DNA from 4 places in the Telluria sp. BA11 genome. Region 3 is predicted to be linked to each of the others. Evidence: predicted binding sites of a transcription regulator. Region 3 holds the regulator's gene; each other region holds the start of a gene.
What was found. Region 3 encodes sigma-54, which starts transcription at its own class of promoters, with help from an activator protein. Its sites were predicted from a motif close to TGGCANGNAANCTGCTTT; they were not measured.

Region 1: prpB (methylisocitrate lyase) is a predicted target of sigma-54. The motif match lies at 2,007-2,024, and genes of this name have one in related genera.
Region 2: AC1MGT_RS15010 (PEP-CTERM sorting domain-containing protein) is a predicted target of sigma-54. The motif match lies at 1,463-1,480, and genes of this name have one in related genera.
Region 4: AC1MGT_RS10605 (PEP-CTERM sorting domain-containing protein) is a predicted target of sigma-54. The motif match lies at 2,236-2,253, and genes of this name have one in related genera.

Annotation. Positions count from the first base shown of each region.
Region 1 is NZ_CM155275.1:4,265,192-4,269,158, forward strand. It holds gene AC1MGT_RS18745 (DUF485 domain-containing protein) at 1-162, shown strand, start outside; gene AC1MGT_RS18750 (cation acetate symporter) at 159-1,826, shown strand; gene prpB (methylisocitrate lyase) at 2,064-2,954, shown strand; gene prpC (bifunctional 2-methylcitrate synthase/citrate synthase) at 2,966-3,967, shown strand, end outside.
Region 2 is NZ_CM155275.1:3,410,539-3,414,505, forward strand. It holds gene AC1MGT_RS15005 (septal ring lytic transglycosylase RlpA family protein) at 1-617, shown strand, start outside; gene AC1MGT_RS15010 (PEP-CTERM sorting domain-containing protein) at 645-1,421, opposite strand; gene AC1MGT_RS15015 (SPOR domain-containing protein) at 1,627-2,352, opposite strand; gene AC1MGT_RS15020 (type III pantothenate kinase) at 2,346-3,083, opposite strand; gene AC1MGT_RS15025 (biotin--[acetyl-CoA-carboxylase] ligase) at 3,080-3,844, opposite strand; gene AC1MGT_RS15030 (SDR family oxidoreductase) at 3,841-3,967, opposite strand, start outside.
Region 3 is NZ_CM155275.1:3,024,493-3,028,459, forward strand. It holds gene lptC (LPS export ABC transporter periplasmic protein LptC) at 1-72, shown strand, start outside; gene lptA (lipopolysaccharide transport periplasmic protein LptA) at 118-666, shown strand; gene lptB (LPS export ABC transporter ATP-binding protein) at 663-1,418, shown strand; gene AC1MGT_RS13310 (RNA polymerase factor sigma-54) at 1,433-2,917, shown strand; gene hpf (ribosome hibernation-promoting factor, HPF/YfiA family) at 2,992-3,348, shown strand; gene AC1MGT_RS13320 (enoyl-CoA hydratase/isomerase family protein) at 3,447-3,967, shown strand, end outside.
Region 4 is NZ_CM155275.1:2,433,895-2,437,861, reverse strand. It holds gene AC1MGT_RS10610 (primosomal protein N') at 1-1,624, shown strand, start outside; gene AC1MGT_RS10605 (PEP-CTERM sorting domain-containing protein) at 1,621-2,205, opposite strand; gene AC1MGT_RS10600 (dihydrolipoyl dehydrogenase) at 2,460-3,899, shown strand; gene AC1MGT_RS10595 (SRPBCC family protein) at 3,914-3,967, opposite strand, start outside.

The DNA.
Region 1 (3,967 bases), 1.2 Mb from region 3:
TTCATGGGCACCCCGATCGGCAACAGTGTCATCACCTGGGGCATTCCCCTGGGCCTGTTCGTCATCCTGTTCACCGTTCTAATTACCGGCATCTATGTGCGCCGCGCCAACCGCGAATACGACGAGTTGAGCGACGCCATCCGTGCAAAGGTGGGCGCATGATGGCCGGCGCCCGCACCTCCTCACTGCTGGCATTCGTGCTGCTGGCCGCCTCCGGCATTGCTTACGCCGCGCCCGACATGGGCCAGGCCGTTCGCCAGCCGACCAACTGGACCGCGATCAGCATGTTCGCGCTGTTCGTCGTCGGCACGCTGTTCATCACCAAGTGGGCTGCCGCCAAGACCAAGTCGGCGTCCGACTTCTACACCGCTGGTGGCGGCATCACGGGCTTTCAGAACGGCCTGGCGATCGCGGGCGACTTCATGTCGGCCGCGTCGTTCCTGGGTATCTCGGCCGCCGTGTTCCTCGACGGTTACGATGGCCTGATCTACGCGATCGGCTTCCTGGTCGGCTGGCCTGTCATCACGTTCCTGATGGCCGAGCGCCTGCGCAACCTGGGCCGCTTCACGTTTGCCGACGTGGCCTCGTACCGCTTCGCGCAAAAGCCGATCCGCGTGTTCGCGGCCTCCGGCACACTGGTCGTCGTCGCGTTCTACCTGATCGCGCAGATGGTTGGCGCGGGTCAGCTGATCAAGCTGCTGTTCGGTCTGGAGTACTGGATCGCCGTCGTGCTGGTCGGTATCCTGATGATGGTCTACGTGCTGTTCGGCGGCATGACGGCCACCACCTGGGTCCAGATCATCAAGGCCGTGCTGCTGCTGTCGGGCGCGTCGTTCATGGCGTTCTCGGTGCTGGCGCAATACAACTTCAGCCCGGCCAAACTGTTCCAGACCGCGACCGAAGTACACGCCAAGGGCACCGCCATCATGGGTCCGGGCACCTTCATCAAGGATCCGATCTCCGCCATCTCGTTCGGCATGGCGCTGATGTTCGGTACCGCTGGCCTGCCGCACATCCTGATGCGCTTCTTCACCGTCCCGAGCGCGAAGGAAGCGCGCAAGTCGGTACTGTGGGCCACCACCTGGATCGGCTACTTCTACATCCTGACCTTCATCATCGGCTTCGGCGCGATCGTGCTGGTGGGTACCAACCCGGCATTCAAGGATGCAGCCGGTGCCCTGCTGGGCGGTAACAATATGGCGGCGGTTCACCTGGCCAAGGCCGTGGGCGGCGACGTGTTCCTGGGCTTCATCTCGGCGGTGGCGTTCGCGACCATCCTGGCTGTGGTGGCAGGTCTGACGCTGTCCGGCGCCTCGGCCGTGTCGCACGATCTGTATGCGACCGTGTTCAAGAAGGGCAATGCCACCAGCGAAAACGAGCTGCGCGTGTCGAAGATCACCACCATCGCCCTGGGTATTGTGGCCGTGGTGCTGGGTATCGCCTTCGAAAAGCAGAACGTCGCCTTCATGGTGTCGCTGGCCTTCGCCATTGCTGCATCGGCCAACTTCCCGGTGCTGTTCATGTCGGTGCTGTGGAAGGATTGCACCACCCGCGGCGCAACCGTCGGCGGCTTCCTGGGCCTGGCCACGGCAGTGGGCCTGACGATCGTGTCGAAATCGGTGTGGGTCGATGTGCTGCACCATCCGGCCGCGATCTTCCCGTATGCCTCGCCAGCGATCTTCTCGATGGCAGTGGGCTTCATCGGTATCTGGCTGTTCTCAATCACCGACAAGGGTCCGCGTGCCCAGATCGACCGTGCAGGCTTCGAGGCGCAGCAAGTGCGTGCCGAAACCGGTATCGGCGCATCGGGTGCGTCGGGTCACTAAGAGCGGCTCAGCTACTCAAAATCAACCGGGTGCGCGCCGCAAGGCGGCACCCGGTTTTTTTACGCCTGAACGTTTCATGTTTCATACTCTTGTTTCAGCATGAAACAACAGCACTTCTTTTAAAAAGGTATTTGGGTAGAATCTGCACGCAAGTGCTTGATATGGCGGATCAGCGAATGCTGGCACGGTGCTTGCAATGAACTACACAACTTCTTCACCGTGATGACAAGGACCAGCATGAGCAAACTTTCCGCAGGCGCCGCCTTCCGCCAGGCGATCCTCGATGAATCCCCGCTGCAAGTCGTGGGCGCAATCAACGCCAACCACGCACTGCTGGCCAAGCGCGCCGGCTTCAAGGCCATCTACCTGTCCGGTGGCGGCGTCGCTGCCGGCTCCCTCGGCCTGCCTGACCTGGGCATTTCGAATCTCGACGACGTGCTGGTCGACGTGCGCCGCATTACCGACGTCTGCAACCTGCCGCTGCTGGTCGACGTCGACACCGGCTTTGGCGCCTCGGCCTTCAATGTCGCGCGCACCGTGCGTTCGCTCAGCAAGGCCGGCGCCGCCGCCTGCCACATCGAAGACCAGGTCGGCGCCAAGCGCTGCGGCCACCGGCCGGGCAAGGAAATCGTCAGCAAGGAAGAAATGGTCGACCGCATCCGCGCCGCTGCTGACGCGCGCCTGGACGACGACTTTGTGATCATGGCGCGCACCGATGCGCTGGCCGTCGAAGGCCTGGACGCAGCGATCGAGCGCGCCGTGGCCTGCGTCGAAGCGGGCGCCGACATGATCTTCCCGGAAGCGATGACGACGCTCGACATGTACAAGCGCTTCGCTGATGCGGTGAAGGTGCCGGTGCTGGCCAATATCACCGAGTTTGGCGCGACGCCGCTGTTTACCGTCGACGAGCTGGCCGGCGCCGGCGTTGGCCTCGTGCTGTATCCGCTGTCGGCGTTTCGCGCGATGAACAAGGCCGCCGAAAACGTCTACACCGCGATCCGCCGTGACGGCACGCAGCAGAACGTGTTGGGCACGATGCAGACGCGCGCCGAACTGTATGACCGCATCGATTACCACAGCTACGAGCAGAAGCTCGACGCGCTGTTTGCCCAGAACAAAGTCAAGTAAGGAGACCTCACATGAATACGCAGAACCAGGAAACCCCGACCTTCAAACCGAAGAAATCCGTCGCCCTGTCCGGCGTCGCCGCTGGTAACACCGCGCTGTGCTCGGTCGGCAAATCGGGCAACGACCTGCATTACCGCGGCTACGATATCCTCGACATCGCGACCACCAGCGAATTCGAGGAAATCGCCTACCTGCTGGTGCACGGTAAACTGCCGAATGACGGCGAACTGCGCGGCTACAAGGCCAAGCTGCGTTCGCTGCGCGGCCTGCCGCAGGCGCTCAAAAGCGCGCTCGAAGCGTTGCCGGCCAATGCCCATCCGATGGACGTGATGCGCACGGGCGTGTCGGTCCTGGGCTGCACGCTGCCCGAGAAGGACGATCACCACATCAACGGCGCGCGCGATATTGCCGACCGCCTGATGGCGTCGTTCGGCTCGATGCTGCTGTACTGGTACCACTTCAGCCACAGCGGCAAACGCATCGACGTGAATACCGACGACGATTCGATCGGCGGCCACTTCCTGCACCTGCTGCATGGCTTTGCGCCAAAAGAGTCGTGGGTGCGCGCGATGCACACGTCGCTGATCCTGTACGCCGAACACGAATTCAATGCCTCGACCTTCACCGCCCGCGTGATCGCCGGTACCGGCTCGGACATCCACTCGGCCATCACGGGCGCGATCGGCGCGCTGCGCGGACCGAAGCACGGTGGCGCCAATGAAGTCGCGCACGACATCCAGAAGCGCTATGACAACCCGGACGAAGCCGAGGCCGATATCCGCAACCGCGTGGCCAACAAGGAAGTCGTGATCGGCTTCGGCCATCCGGTCTACACGATCTCGGACCCGCGCAACAAGGTGATCAAGGAAGTGGCGCGCACCTTGTCGGAAGAGGGCGGCTCGATGAAGATGTTCGACATCGCCGAGCGCCTCGAGACCGTGATGTGGGACGTGAAAAAGATGTTCCCGAACCTGGACTGGTTCTCGGCCGTGTCGTACCACATGATGGGCGTG
Region 2 (3,967 bases), 390 kb from region 3:
TGACGGGCGCGCACCCGACATTGCCGATTCCGTCGTACGTGCGCGTGACCAGCCTGGAAAGCGGCCAGTCGGTGGTCGTGCGCATCAACGATCGCGGCCCGTTTCATTCCACGCGCATCATCGACGTGTCGTACACGGCCGCGCTGAAACTGGGCCTGCTCGGTAACGGCAGCCACGAGGTCGAAATCGAGCGCCTGTTCCCGGGTGATCCGATCGTCAATCCGGCGCAGATTGCCACTGCGCGGCGCGAAGCGACATCGCAGGCGCAATCGGCGCCGCCCGAGATCGCCGCGCTGATGCTCGAAGACCGGGTGCAGTCCGACAGCGGCGCCGTAGTGCGCCTGGTGGAGCCGGCGACACCGGCGGCGCCGGCCGCGCGCGCCACGACGGGCGACTACTACATCCAGCTTGGCGCCTATGGCCGTACCGGCACTGCCGAAGCGATCAGCGACCAGATCGCGCGCGCCGGCGTGGACGTGGGCACGCTCGAAGTGGTGAAGGTGGGCGCATTCAATCGCCTGTACGGCGGGCCGTATCCGACGCGTGCCGAGGCGGTCGAGGCGATGGACGCGCTGCCGGCTTCGTTGGGGTTGAAGCCGATCGTCGTGCGGCGCTGACGCCTCGCCGGTCCTTCGCAAACCGTCTTATGCGGCCGCGCGCTTGCTGCGGCGACGCACGGCGCCCAGACCGGCCAGGCCGGCGAGCGCCAGGAGGATGCTCGATGGTTCCGGCACTTCAGCAGCCGCCAAGACTTCCGTGTAATCCAGCAGCAGCTGCGAGTTGGTCAGAATCAGGTCGCCCGCGACTTTCAGATTCAGCGTCAGCTGGTCGCTGCGCAGCAGTTCGTCGATGATCGACTGGTTCGAGATGATGCCGCTGATCGTGAAGGCGCCAGTGTAGTCGCGGGTGATGGTCGTGGTGTCGGTCCAGCTCTTCGTATAAAAAGCATAGCAGTGGCTGTAGAAGCAACCCTTGCCTTCATACTTGGCATGGAGTGGGCTGGAGGTGGTTTTGCTCGATTCGCTCAGTGTGGTGCTGCCCGTGCCGAGAACGACGTCGCCGATCGACAGCGCAGCGCTTTCCTGCTGGCTCGTGCGTTCTACCGTCGCGTAATTTGTCAGATAACGTGCGAAGCTCACCGCGGTATGGGGCCGCCAGCCCGTCATGCTGCTGCCGGTGGAGACCGGGGCCGACGTCGTGAACATATCGGTTCCATCATCACGGAACGAGAACGAGTACGCGAGGCTGTTGACCGTGTAGTCGGTCGGCAGGAACGATTTGCCGCTGAACACGGCGCTGTAGTTGTTATTGGCCAGGTCGCTCGACGCGAACGCGCCGGTCATGGCGATTGGGGTGGCCAGTGCTGCAGCGGAGATGGTGCACAGGGTGGTTAGCAAGGCAGTGGTGATCAGGTTCTTCATGGCAAGTCCGAAGTTTTAATTTAAGAAACAATAATTTGTATATAGCAATAGTTGGGCCAGCAAAGCAACTCATTGATTATAAACAATCTTATTTTCTTAAAAAAATCTAGTGTAAAGAAATTCGACACTTTTTAGCGTCTGCACAACACGCATGGACGAAAAAAAGCGCACCCGCAGGTGCGCCATCGATGGGCGGCAGTACGATTCAGCTGCAGCGAGTGAGGGCAGCGCCGCTGTAGTTGTCGGCAATGCCAGTCAACCGGTCGCGCTCCGCAGCATCGATCTGGCGATACTGGTAGCCGACGCGCGTCACTTGCGGTCCGCGCGGCAGGATGCGCACGCCGCGCACGCCCTGGCGCTGCAGGTCGGCCACGAGCTTTTGCGCCGCACCGTCCGACTTGAATACGCCGAGCGAAATCGCATAGCGTAGTGGCGACGTATCGTTCTGCATGATGAAGAAGTTGGTCACCCCGCGTTCCTTCAACTCGGCGACGCGGCGCTGGGCGCCTTCGCGGCCGCCGTTCGGTGGCAGATAGACGAGACGGCTCGTCACTTCCTGGTACGGCATCTCGACGCGCGACTGGCGCGGCGCCAGGCCAAGCCGTGCGACACGGGCCTCGAAGCGGCGCGCATCGGCCGTGCTGAACGGGCCGGCCTGCACGCAGGCGACCAGATCCCGCGCAACTGGCGCTGGCACTGGTGCTGGCTCGGGCACGGGCGCAGCTACCTCGGCTTGCGGCGCCGGTGCAGCGCTCGCCGCCGCCTGCCTGGCCTGCACCGGCGTGAGCTGCTGCATGCGCTCGGGCGCCAGCTGGTTCTTCAGGCGCGCTGGCTCGCGCGCCGCATCGGCCGGCTGCCCAAGCAGGCCCTGGCCATATGCCAGCAATACCCCATTGGCGCCCAGCAGCGCCCAGAACACGAATTTCAGCACTGCATATCTCCCGTCGAGCCGGCGGCTGCTGCATGCAGGCCGACCAGTACGATGTTATCGACCACCTGGTACCCAACCTTGAGGGCCGGCGCGATATGGGGCGCGGCGCCGCCCGAGATGATGCAGATGGCGCCACCCAGCCCGGCCACCGCACGCTCGATCGCGCCCGCCTGCGCCGAGAGCAGGCCGGACAGGATCGCATCATGCGTGTTGTCGCCAAACAGCGGCGGCAATGCGCCAGCGTCGACTTGCGGCAGTTGCGCCGTATTGCGCGCCAGGCTGGCGGCCATCAGGGCCAGGCCGGGCAGGATCATGCCGCCGATAAAGTGGCCGTCGGCGCGTACCGCGTCGACCGTGGTCGCGGTGCCGCAGGTGGCCACGATCAGGTTTTGGCCGGGCGCCAGCGCGCGCGCGCCGATGGCGGCGGCGAAGCGGTCGCACCCGAGCCGCGCCGGCTCGCGGTAGCCGTTGGTGACGCCTGCGCGCTGCGGCGTGGACGCGAACCACTCGACCTGCGCATGCGCCGGCAGCAGGGCGGCGATGCGTGCGGCCAGCGCGGGACCCGCCACATTCGAGACCAGCACACGCGTGGCGCCGGCCCAGTCGGACGCCAATGCATCCAGCCCGGCATGCGCTACTGCACCAGTGCCCGACCAGGCGCCAGGCGCCGCGCCGTCGTTTGCCAGCGCCCACTTCACGCGGGTGTTGCCGGCATCGATCAGCAGCATCATGCTTTTACCCGCAGCGAGACGTCGCCGGCCATCACGGTGATGCGGCCTTCATCTGTATCGAGCAGCAAGCGCCCGCTATCGTCGACACCGGCGGCGCGGCCTTCGTGCCGCACGACGCCCCCGTCGAGCAGGACGACGGTCTCGCCCTGCCACGCATGGCGCAGATTCCAGCGCGCGCTGAAGGCGGCAAACCCGCGCATCGCAAATTCGCGCAGGCAGTCGGCCAGGCCGTCGAGGAGCGCCGCCATCAACGCGTCGCGGTCCATGCGCGCCAGCCATGGCATGCCGGCCGCGCTGCGGCCCAGCTGCGCTTCCATCTCGTCCGGCATCAACAGGTTCAGGCCGATCCCGATCACGGTCCAGGTGCCGCCGCCAGGGGCGGACTGGGTTTCGATCAGGATGCCGGCCAGTTTATCGCCATCCTTGAGGACATCGTTCGGCCACTTCAGCTGTACCTGCTGGCCCAGCGTGCCAAGCGTGTCGGCCAGCGCCACGCCCACCGCCAGCGGCAGGCCAAGCAGCGCCTGTGGCCCGCCGTCGAAGCGCCAGGCCAGCGAAAACGTCAGCGAGCCTTCGGGCGACGACAGCCAGCTGCGCCCGGCGCGCCCGCGGCCGGCGCTTTGATGTTCAGCTATCAGCAGCAGCGGGGCGGCAAGTGTGCCGGCGCGCACGAGCAGGTCGGCATTGGTCGATCCGGTCTGCGCGACGACTTCAACGGCAACGCCTGCGCGTGACAGCGCGGCAATGGAAGCAGCGTTCATGGCTGCTCCCGGCGCGGCTTGGTCGGCGCGCGCGCAAAGAGACGGTCGAACAGGGCATTGGGCATCAGCCGTAGCAGCTTGGCGACAACGCCCATCTGCCACGGCAGCACGCGGTAACTGTCG
Region 3 (3,967 bases):
GCCAACAACGCGACCATGCAGATGCAATTGTCCGGCCGCGGCCGTATCGTCTATCCGCCACGCCAGCGCTGAAGGCCATCAGCCATGCGCGCGTGCTAACCCAGGACCAGCACCATCATGAAAAAACTCTTTGCTGCCGCTTTCTTTTCACTCCTTTCCTTGACCGCCATGGCCGAAAAGGCCGACTCGCTCAAGCAGGCGGCGCTCGAATACGATAACGGCGACCTCGATGGCGTCGCGGGCGTACGCACCTTCACCGGCAACGTGATCCTGACCCGCGGCACGCTGCTGGTCAAGGCCGAACGCGCCGTCGTCAGGGAGACACCCGAAGGCTATATGAGCGTGACGCTCACCGCTGCCAACGGCAAGCCCGCCACGTTCCGTCAGAAGCGTGACGGCGGCCCGAACCTGTGGGTCGAAGGCCAGGCCGAACGCATCGAATACGATGAGCGTTCGGAGCTGGTGCGCCTGTACTCGAACGCCGTCGTCAAGGAACTCGAAAACGACCGGATGACCAACCAGATGACCGGTCCGTTCATCTCGTACGACAACCGCAAGGAAGTCGTCGCCGTGCGCAATGACGTCAGCGGCGAGAGCAAGGTTGGCGGCGGGCGCGGCACGCTGATCCTGGCGCCCAAGCGTGCGCCGGCCGGAGGCACGCAATGACGGAACTGAACGATCGCAGCACGCTGGTCGTCAAGGGCCTGCAGAAAAGCTATGGCAAGCGCCTGGTCGTGCGCGATGTGTCGCTCGATGTCGAATGCGGCGAAGTGGTGGGTTTGCTGGGCCCGAACGGCGCCGGCAAGACCACCTCGTTCTACATGATCGTCGGCCTGGTGCCGTCGGACGCCGGCTCGATCAGCATCAACGGCACCGACATCACCAGCCTGCCGATCCACCGCCGCGCAGTGCTCGGCCTGTCGTACCTGCCGCAGGAAGCGTCGGTGTTTCGCAAGCTGACGGTGGAAGAAAACATCCGCGCCGTGCTCGAACTGCAGAAGGTCAACGGCAAATCGCTCACCAAAACCGAGATCAGCGACCGCCTCGATACCTTGCTGGCCGACCTGCAGATCGAGAAGCTGCGCGAGAACCCGGCGCTGTCGTTGTCGGGCGGTGAGCGGCGCCGCGTGGAGATCGCGCGCGCACTGGCCACCAACCCGCGCTTCGTGCTGCTCGATGAACCGTTTGCCGGCGTCGATCCGATCGCCGTGATCGAGATCCAGCGCATCGTGCGCTTCCTCAAGGAGCGCAAGATCGGCGTCCTGATCACCGACCACAATGTCCGCGAGACGCTCGGCATCTGCGACCGCGCCTACATCATCAATCAGGGCGCGGTGCTTGCATCCGGCCGCCCCGACGATATCATCGCCGACGAATCGGTACGGCGCGTGTACCTCGGTGAACATTTCCGCATGTAAGCCATACTCAATTGATGAAACAGTCCCTTCAGCTCCGCACTTCGCAGCACCTGGCGCTCACGCCACAGCTGCAGCAATCCATCCGGTTGCTGCAGCTGTCGACGCTCGAACTGCATCAGGAGATCGAGCAGATATTGGGCGATAACCCGCTGCTCGAAAGGCTCGATGACCCGCTCGATCATTCGGTGCGCTTGCTGGCCGATGGGGCCATCAACAATGCGCCGGCACCGGGCGAGGCGCCGCCGGCGCCAGGCCAGCAGGCCGAGGGTGAAGGCAGCGCGCCGGCCGAGGGCGAGGGCGCTGAAGGCGGCGCGGTCGATGGCGAGCGGCCCGACAACGACTGGAGCGAAGGCAGTGGCGCGTCGTCCGGCAGCGCCAGCAGCGACGACGAAGACGGCCGCCCGCAGCTGGAGGCATGCGCCATCACGCTGCGCGAACACCTGATGGAACAGGTGCGCGAAACGCTGCTGTCAACGCGCGACCGCGCGCTGGCCGAACTGGTGATCGACGCGCTCGACGACAACGGCTACCTGGAAGAACCGCTCGACGACATCCACGCACGCCTGCCCGAAGAACTCGAGGTCGACCTCGACGAACTGCGCTGCGCGCTGGCGATGGTGCAGAGCATGGACCCGGTGGGCGTTGGCGCGCGCAGTGCGGCCGAATGCCTGGCGCTGCAGATCCGGCGCATGCCGGGCGTGCCGATGGTCACGCGCCGCATGGCCCTGAAGATCGTCGAAGGCTACCTGACCTGGTTCGCGCAGCGCGAATACAGCAAGCTGAAAAAAGCGCTCGATTGCGACGACGAAGACCTGCGCGAAGTGCAGGCCGTGGTCCGCCAGTGCAATCCGCATCCGGGCGCCGCGTTTGCGTCGAACGTGTCAGATTACGTGGTGCCGGACGTGATCGTGCGGCGCGCCAAGAACGGCTGGGCAGTCACGCTGAACCAGGACGTGATGCCGCGCCTGCGCGTCAACAGCCTGTACGCGACCATGCTCAAGCAGGGCCGCAGCGAGAGCCAGATGGGCGCGCAGATGCAAGAGGCGAAGTGGCTCATCAAGAATATGCGCCAGCGTTTCGACACGATCCTGCGTGTGGCCGAGGCGATTGTCGAGCGCCAGCGCAACTTTTTCAGCCATGGCGCGGTTGCCATGCGGCCCCTTGTTTTGCGTGAGATAGCTGATACACTAGGTCTGCACGAGAGCACGATCTCTCGTGTCACAACCCAGAAATACATGCTGACCCCGCACGGCATGTTCGAGTTGAAGTATTTCTTCGGTAGCCACGTTGCCACCGAAGCGGGCGGCGAAGCATCCTCAACGGCAATCCGTGCGCTCATCGCACAATTGACAGGAGCAGAAGACCCTAAGAATCCATTATCCGACAGCAAGATCGCGGAAATGCTCGGGGAACAAGGCATGGTCATTGCTCGCAGGACGGTCGCAAAATACCGTGAAGCGCTCAAGATCCCCCCCGTCAGTCTCCGCAAAGCCTTGTAACAACGCCGCTCATACAGTCTGTGCCTTCAGCTCCTGTGTGGTGCAAGCGACGTGACATCTTCAAAGGAGTGTGTATGAACCTCACCATCAGTGGTCACCATCTCGAAGTAACCCCTGCCATCCGTGAATACGTTCAGAATAAGCTGGAACGCATTATTCGCCATTTCGATCAAGTCATAGATACCCACGTCTTCCTGGCCGTCGATAACCTCACTGAAAAAGAAAAAAGGCAAAAAGCTGAAATCAATGTCCAGGTGTCGGGCAAGACCCTGCACGTGGCGAGCGTCGCGCAAGACCTGTATGCCGCGATCGACATGTTGATGGATAAACTGGATCGACAAATCCTGAAGCACAAGCAGATGCTCAAAGACCATAACCGCACAGCGATCAAACGCCTGGACGTCGACGAAGCAGACGTCGCTGCCGCCTGATCGAGCGCAGGTCACCACCGCCAGGGGCGTCTTTTCGGGACGCCCTTTTTGCATCCCGTTGCCGGTAAAATACGTGTTTCCTTTCGATGGATCACGCCATGTCCGAACACGTCCTGACCCGCATTGCCAACCGCACCGGCATCATCACCCTCGACCGGCCGAAGGCGCTCAATTCGCTGTCGCTGGACATGGTGCGCGCGCTGACCGCGATCCTTCTTGACTGGCAGTGTGACGCTGCCGTCGATGCCGTGGTGATCGCCAGCAGCAGCGAGAAAGCACTGTGCGCGGGCGGCGATATCCGCTTCTTCCACGAGGTCGGCAATGCCTCGCCACAAGGCGGCAGCGCACTGCTCGAGGATTTCTTCACCGAAGAATACGCGCTGAACCACCTGATCCATTTTTACCCGAAACCGTATATTGCGCTGATGGACGGCGTGGTCATGGGCGGCGGCATGGGCATCGCGCAGGGCGGGCCCGATTGCGGCCTGCGCATCGTCACCGAGCGCACGAAGATGGCAATGCCCGAGGTGAATATCGGCCTGTTCCCCGATGTCGGCGGCAGCCACTTTCTGTCGCACGCGCCGGGGCAGTTGGGGATGTTTCTGGGCTTGACCGGCCT
Region 4 (3,967 bases), 590 kb from region 3:
GCAGGACGCGACCGCAGTGGGCATGCCGGTGCTGAACATGGCGCAGCAGGAGGCGGCCGACGCCATTGGCGGTGCCACCGGTTTCAAACCGTTCCTGTTATGGGGCGTCACCGGCAGCGGCAAGACCGAGGTCTATCTGCAAGCCTGCGCCCAGGTGCTGGCGCGCGATCCGCAGGCGCAGATCCTGATCATGGTTCCCGAGATCAACCTCACGCCGCAGCTCGAAGGCAATATCCGGGCGCGCTTCCCGGGCATGATGCTCGCCACGCTGCACAGCAGCCTGTCCGAAGGCGAGCGCATGCTGCACTGGCTGGCCGCGCACCTGGGCCAGGCGCGTATCGTGCTGGGCACGCGGCTTTCGCTGCTGGCGTCGCTGCCCCACTTGCAACTGATCGTGATCGACGAAGAGCACGACCCGTCGTACAAGCAGCAGGAAGGCTTGCGCTATTCGGCGCGCGACCTGGCCGTCTGGCGCGCACACCAGCTGGGCATTCCGATCGTGCTCGGCTCGGCCACGCCATCGCTCGAATCGTGGCATCACGCGCGCTCTGGGCGCTACACGCGGCTCGACCTGCGCGAGCGCGCCGTGCAGGATGCGGTGCTGCCGCGCGTGCGCCTGATCGACATGGAGCGCGACCGCGGGCGCGATGGCCTGACCGCCGAGATGGTCGCGGCGCTGCGTCTGCGCCTGGAGCGCGGTGAGCAGTCACTGCTGTTCCTGAACCGGCGCGGCTACGCCCCGGTGATCTCCTGCGACGCCTGCGGCTGGATCAGTGATTGCACGCGCTGCACCGCCTTCATGGTGCTGCACAAGCCCGAGAACCGGCTGCGCTGCCACCACTGCAGCCTGGAACTGCGCATCCCGCGTTCGTGCCCGACCTGCGGCAACGTCGATATCCAGCCGCTGGGACGCGGCACGCAGCGTGTCGAAGAGGGTTTGCGGGCGATGTTCCCCGAGGCGCGCATCCTGCGCATCGATGCCGACTCCACGCGCCTGAAGGGCAGTGCGCAGGCGGCGTTCGACAGCGTGCACCGGGGTGAGGTCGATATCCTGATCGGCACCCAGATGGTCGCCAAGGGCCACGACTTCAAGAAGCTCACGCTGGTGGGTATCCTCAATCCCGATACGGCGCTGTTTTCGCAGGACTACCGCGCCAGCGAGCGCCTGTTTGCGCAGCTGATGCAGGTGGCGGGGCGGGCAGGGCGGGCCGGCGCGCCGTCCGAGGTGCTGGTGCAGACGCGTTACGTGCAGCATCCGTTGTACGGCGCGGTGATGCGCCACGATTACGAGCGCTTCGCCGGCCAGTTGCTCGACGAACGGCGCGAAGCGGGCCTGCCGCCGTATATGTACCAGGCATTGCTGCGGGCCGAAGCGCGCGAGCTGCCGATCGCGATTGCGTTCCTGGAAGGCGCGCGCGACTGCCTGGCGCACGACGGGATCCTGATCAACGACCCGATCCCGATGACGATGACGCGCGTGCACAATATGGACCGCGCCCAGTTGCTGGTGGAGTCCAGCTCGCGCCCGGCCTTGCAGGCCTTCCTGCGCGAGTGGATGGAAGCGTTGCGGGCCATGAAGGCCCGCGTGAAGTGGTCGCTCGAAGTCGACCCCCTCGATATTTAAACTGCGCTGGCAGCCTTGTGCGCCGCCTGGCGGCGACGGTTTGCGTAGCCCATCATGGCCAGGCCTGCGCCCAGCAACAGGCCGCTGGCTGGTTCCGGCACTTCCACGTTGACGGGTTCGATGCCAAACGTGATGGTGCCGAAGTTCCAGATGCCATCGACACCAGCGAAGTCATCAAAGTCTTCATAGAATTCCAGGCGCAGGATGCCGTCGGCGCCGACCGCGAAATCGAGGTTAAGGTCGACCAGATCGCCAAAACCCGTGTAGGTCGCGGTGCCAGGACTGTTATCGCCGAGACCCGGGTTGAAGACAACGCCGCCAAAGCCGTCCGAGTCGGTGAGCGCCAGGCCGATTTCGGACAGCCAGCTCGGGGAGAACGCCGTCAGATTGAACGAGTAGGCGACGCTGGTAATGACCGAATTGGCGCCAACGTTATACGTCAATACGGTATTGCCGGAATCGCCGATCTCACCCTGGCTCTGGATCCCGGCAACATTGACAACCAGCGGCGCGGCGAACACGGAAGCGCAAGCGAACAGCGACAGGCTAACAAGCAGTTTGTTGAAGGAAGCAAGTGACATGGGATCTCCTTGGTGGGTGAACCCGAAGTGGCAGCAAGTATCGTGCCGTATTTACAGTTCATCGTAGGTAGTTGATTCTTATACCTAAAATTTCCGACGTTAAATTATTAACTTGAAGTATGTAATATTTATCGACATACACTCGGCATGGATGCGAAAAACCCTGGTGCTCGATGGCATCATGAATGGGTTCGTGCTGCCCCCAGCGGCGTGAAATAGCGTATCGTTTTGCCTGTCAACAGCGAAAGAGCACCATGAAACAACTGAACGTGGATGTTGCCGTCATTGGCACGGGCACCGCCGGCATGACCGCCTATCGTGCCGCCAGGGCGCAGGGCGCGCGCACCGTGGTCATCGAGGGTGCGCATTACGGCACCACCTGCGCCCGGGTCGGCTGCATGCCAAGCAAGCTCCTGATTGCCGCGGCAGAGGCGGCGCATGCGCTGCACACGTCCGGTCCGTTCGGCGTGCATGCCGGCGAGGTGCGGATCGATGGCCCGGCCGTGATGGCGCGCGTCCAGCGCGAACGCGACCGCTTCGTCGGTTTCGTGCTTGAGGCTGTGGAAGCCATTCCGGTCCAGGACCGCCTGCAAGGCCACGCGCGGTTTACCGGCCCGTGCACGCTGCAGGTCGATGACCATACCGAGATCCACGCCGGGCGCGTCGTCATCGCCACCGGTTCGACGCCGCTGCGCCTGCCGCAGCTCGAGAACGTCGGTCCCGGCATCGTCACCAGCGACGACGTGTTCTACTGGAACGACCTGCCCGCTTCGGTGGCCGTGATCGGCACCGGCGTGATCGGCCTCGAACTGGGTCAGGCCCTGAGCCGCCTCGGCGTGCGTGTGCGTTTCTACGCGCGCGGCGGCTCCATCGCCAACATCAGCGACCCCGAAGTACTGCGCTGCGCTGCGCGCGTGCTGGGCGAAGAAGTCGACATCGCGTTCCAGAGCGAAATCATGGGTGCGGTGCAGGAGGGCGACGAGGTCGTCTTGCGCGTGCGCGACGCGCTGGGCAAGGAAAGCAGCGAACGCTTCCAGTACGTGCTGATGGCGGCCGGGCGCACGCCGAACGTGCATGACCTGGGCCTCGAGCTGACCGGCCTGGAGCGGGGCGCCGACGGCATCCCGACCTTCGACGTGCGCACGATGCAGTGCGGCACCAGCCCGATCTTCATCGCGGGCGACGCCAACAATGAGCGCCCGCTGCTGCACGACGCGGCCGATCACGGCAAGATCGCCGGCGACAATGCGGGCCGTTACCCCGACGTGCGCCCGGGCCTGCGCCGCACGCCAATCGCGGTGGCGTTCACCGAGCCGAATATCGCCACGCTGGGCAAGAGTTACCGGGCCCTGTGCGCGAGCGGCCAACCCAAGTTCGCCGTGGGCAGCGTGTCGTTCGAGAACCAGGGCCGCAGCCGCGTCATGTTGCAGAACAAGGGGATGCTGCGGGTGTATGCCGAGTACGGCTCGCGCCTGTTCCTGGGCGCCGAGATGATCGCGCCGCGCGCCGAACACCTGGCCCACCTGCTGTCATGGGCATGCCAGATGCGCATGACGGTCGACCAGATGCTGGAGATGCCGTTCTACCATCCGGTCATCGAAGAAGGCGTACGTACTGCACTGCGCGACCTGGCCACCAACCTGGCGCAGGGCGAGAGCAGCACCCTCGCCGCCGACTCCCAGCCGGGTCTGTAGACCGCGCCGCCGGATCAGTTGAGCAGCGTGGTGGCCAGCTTGCCCTGGCCGGCCAGCTGGCGCAGGAC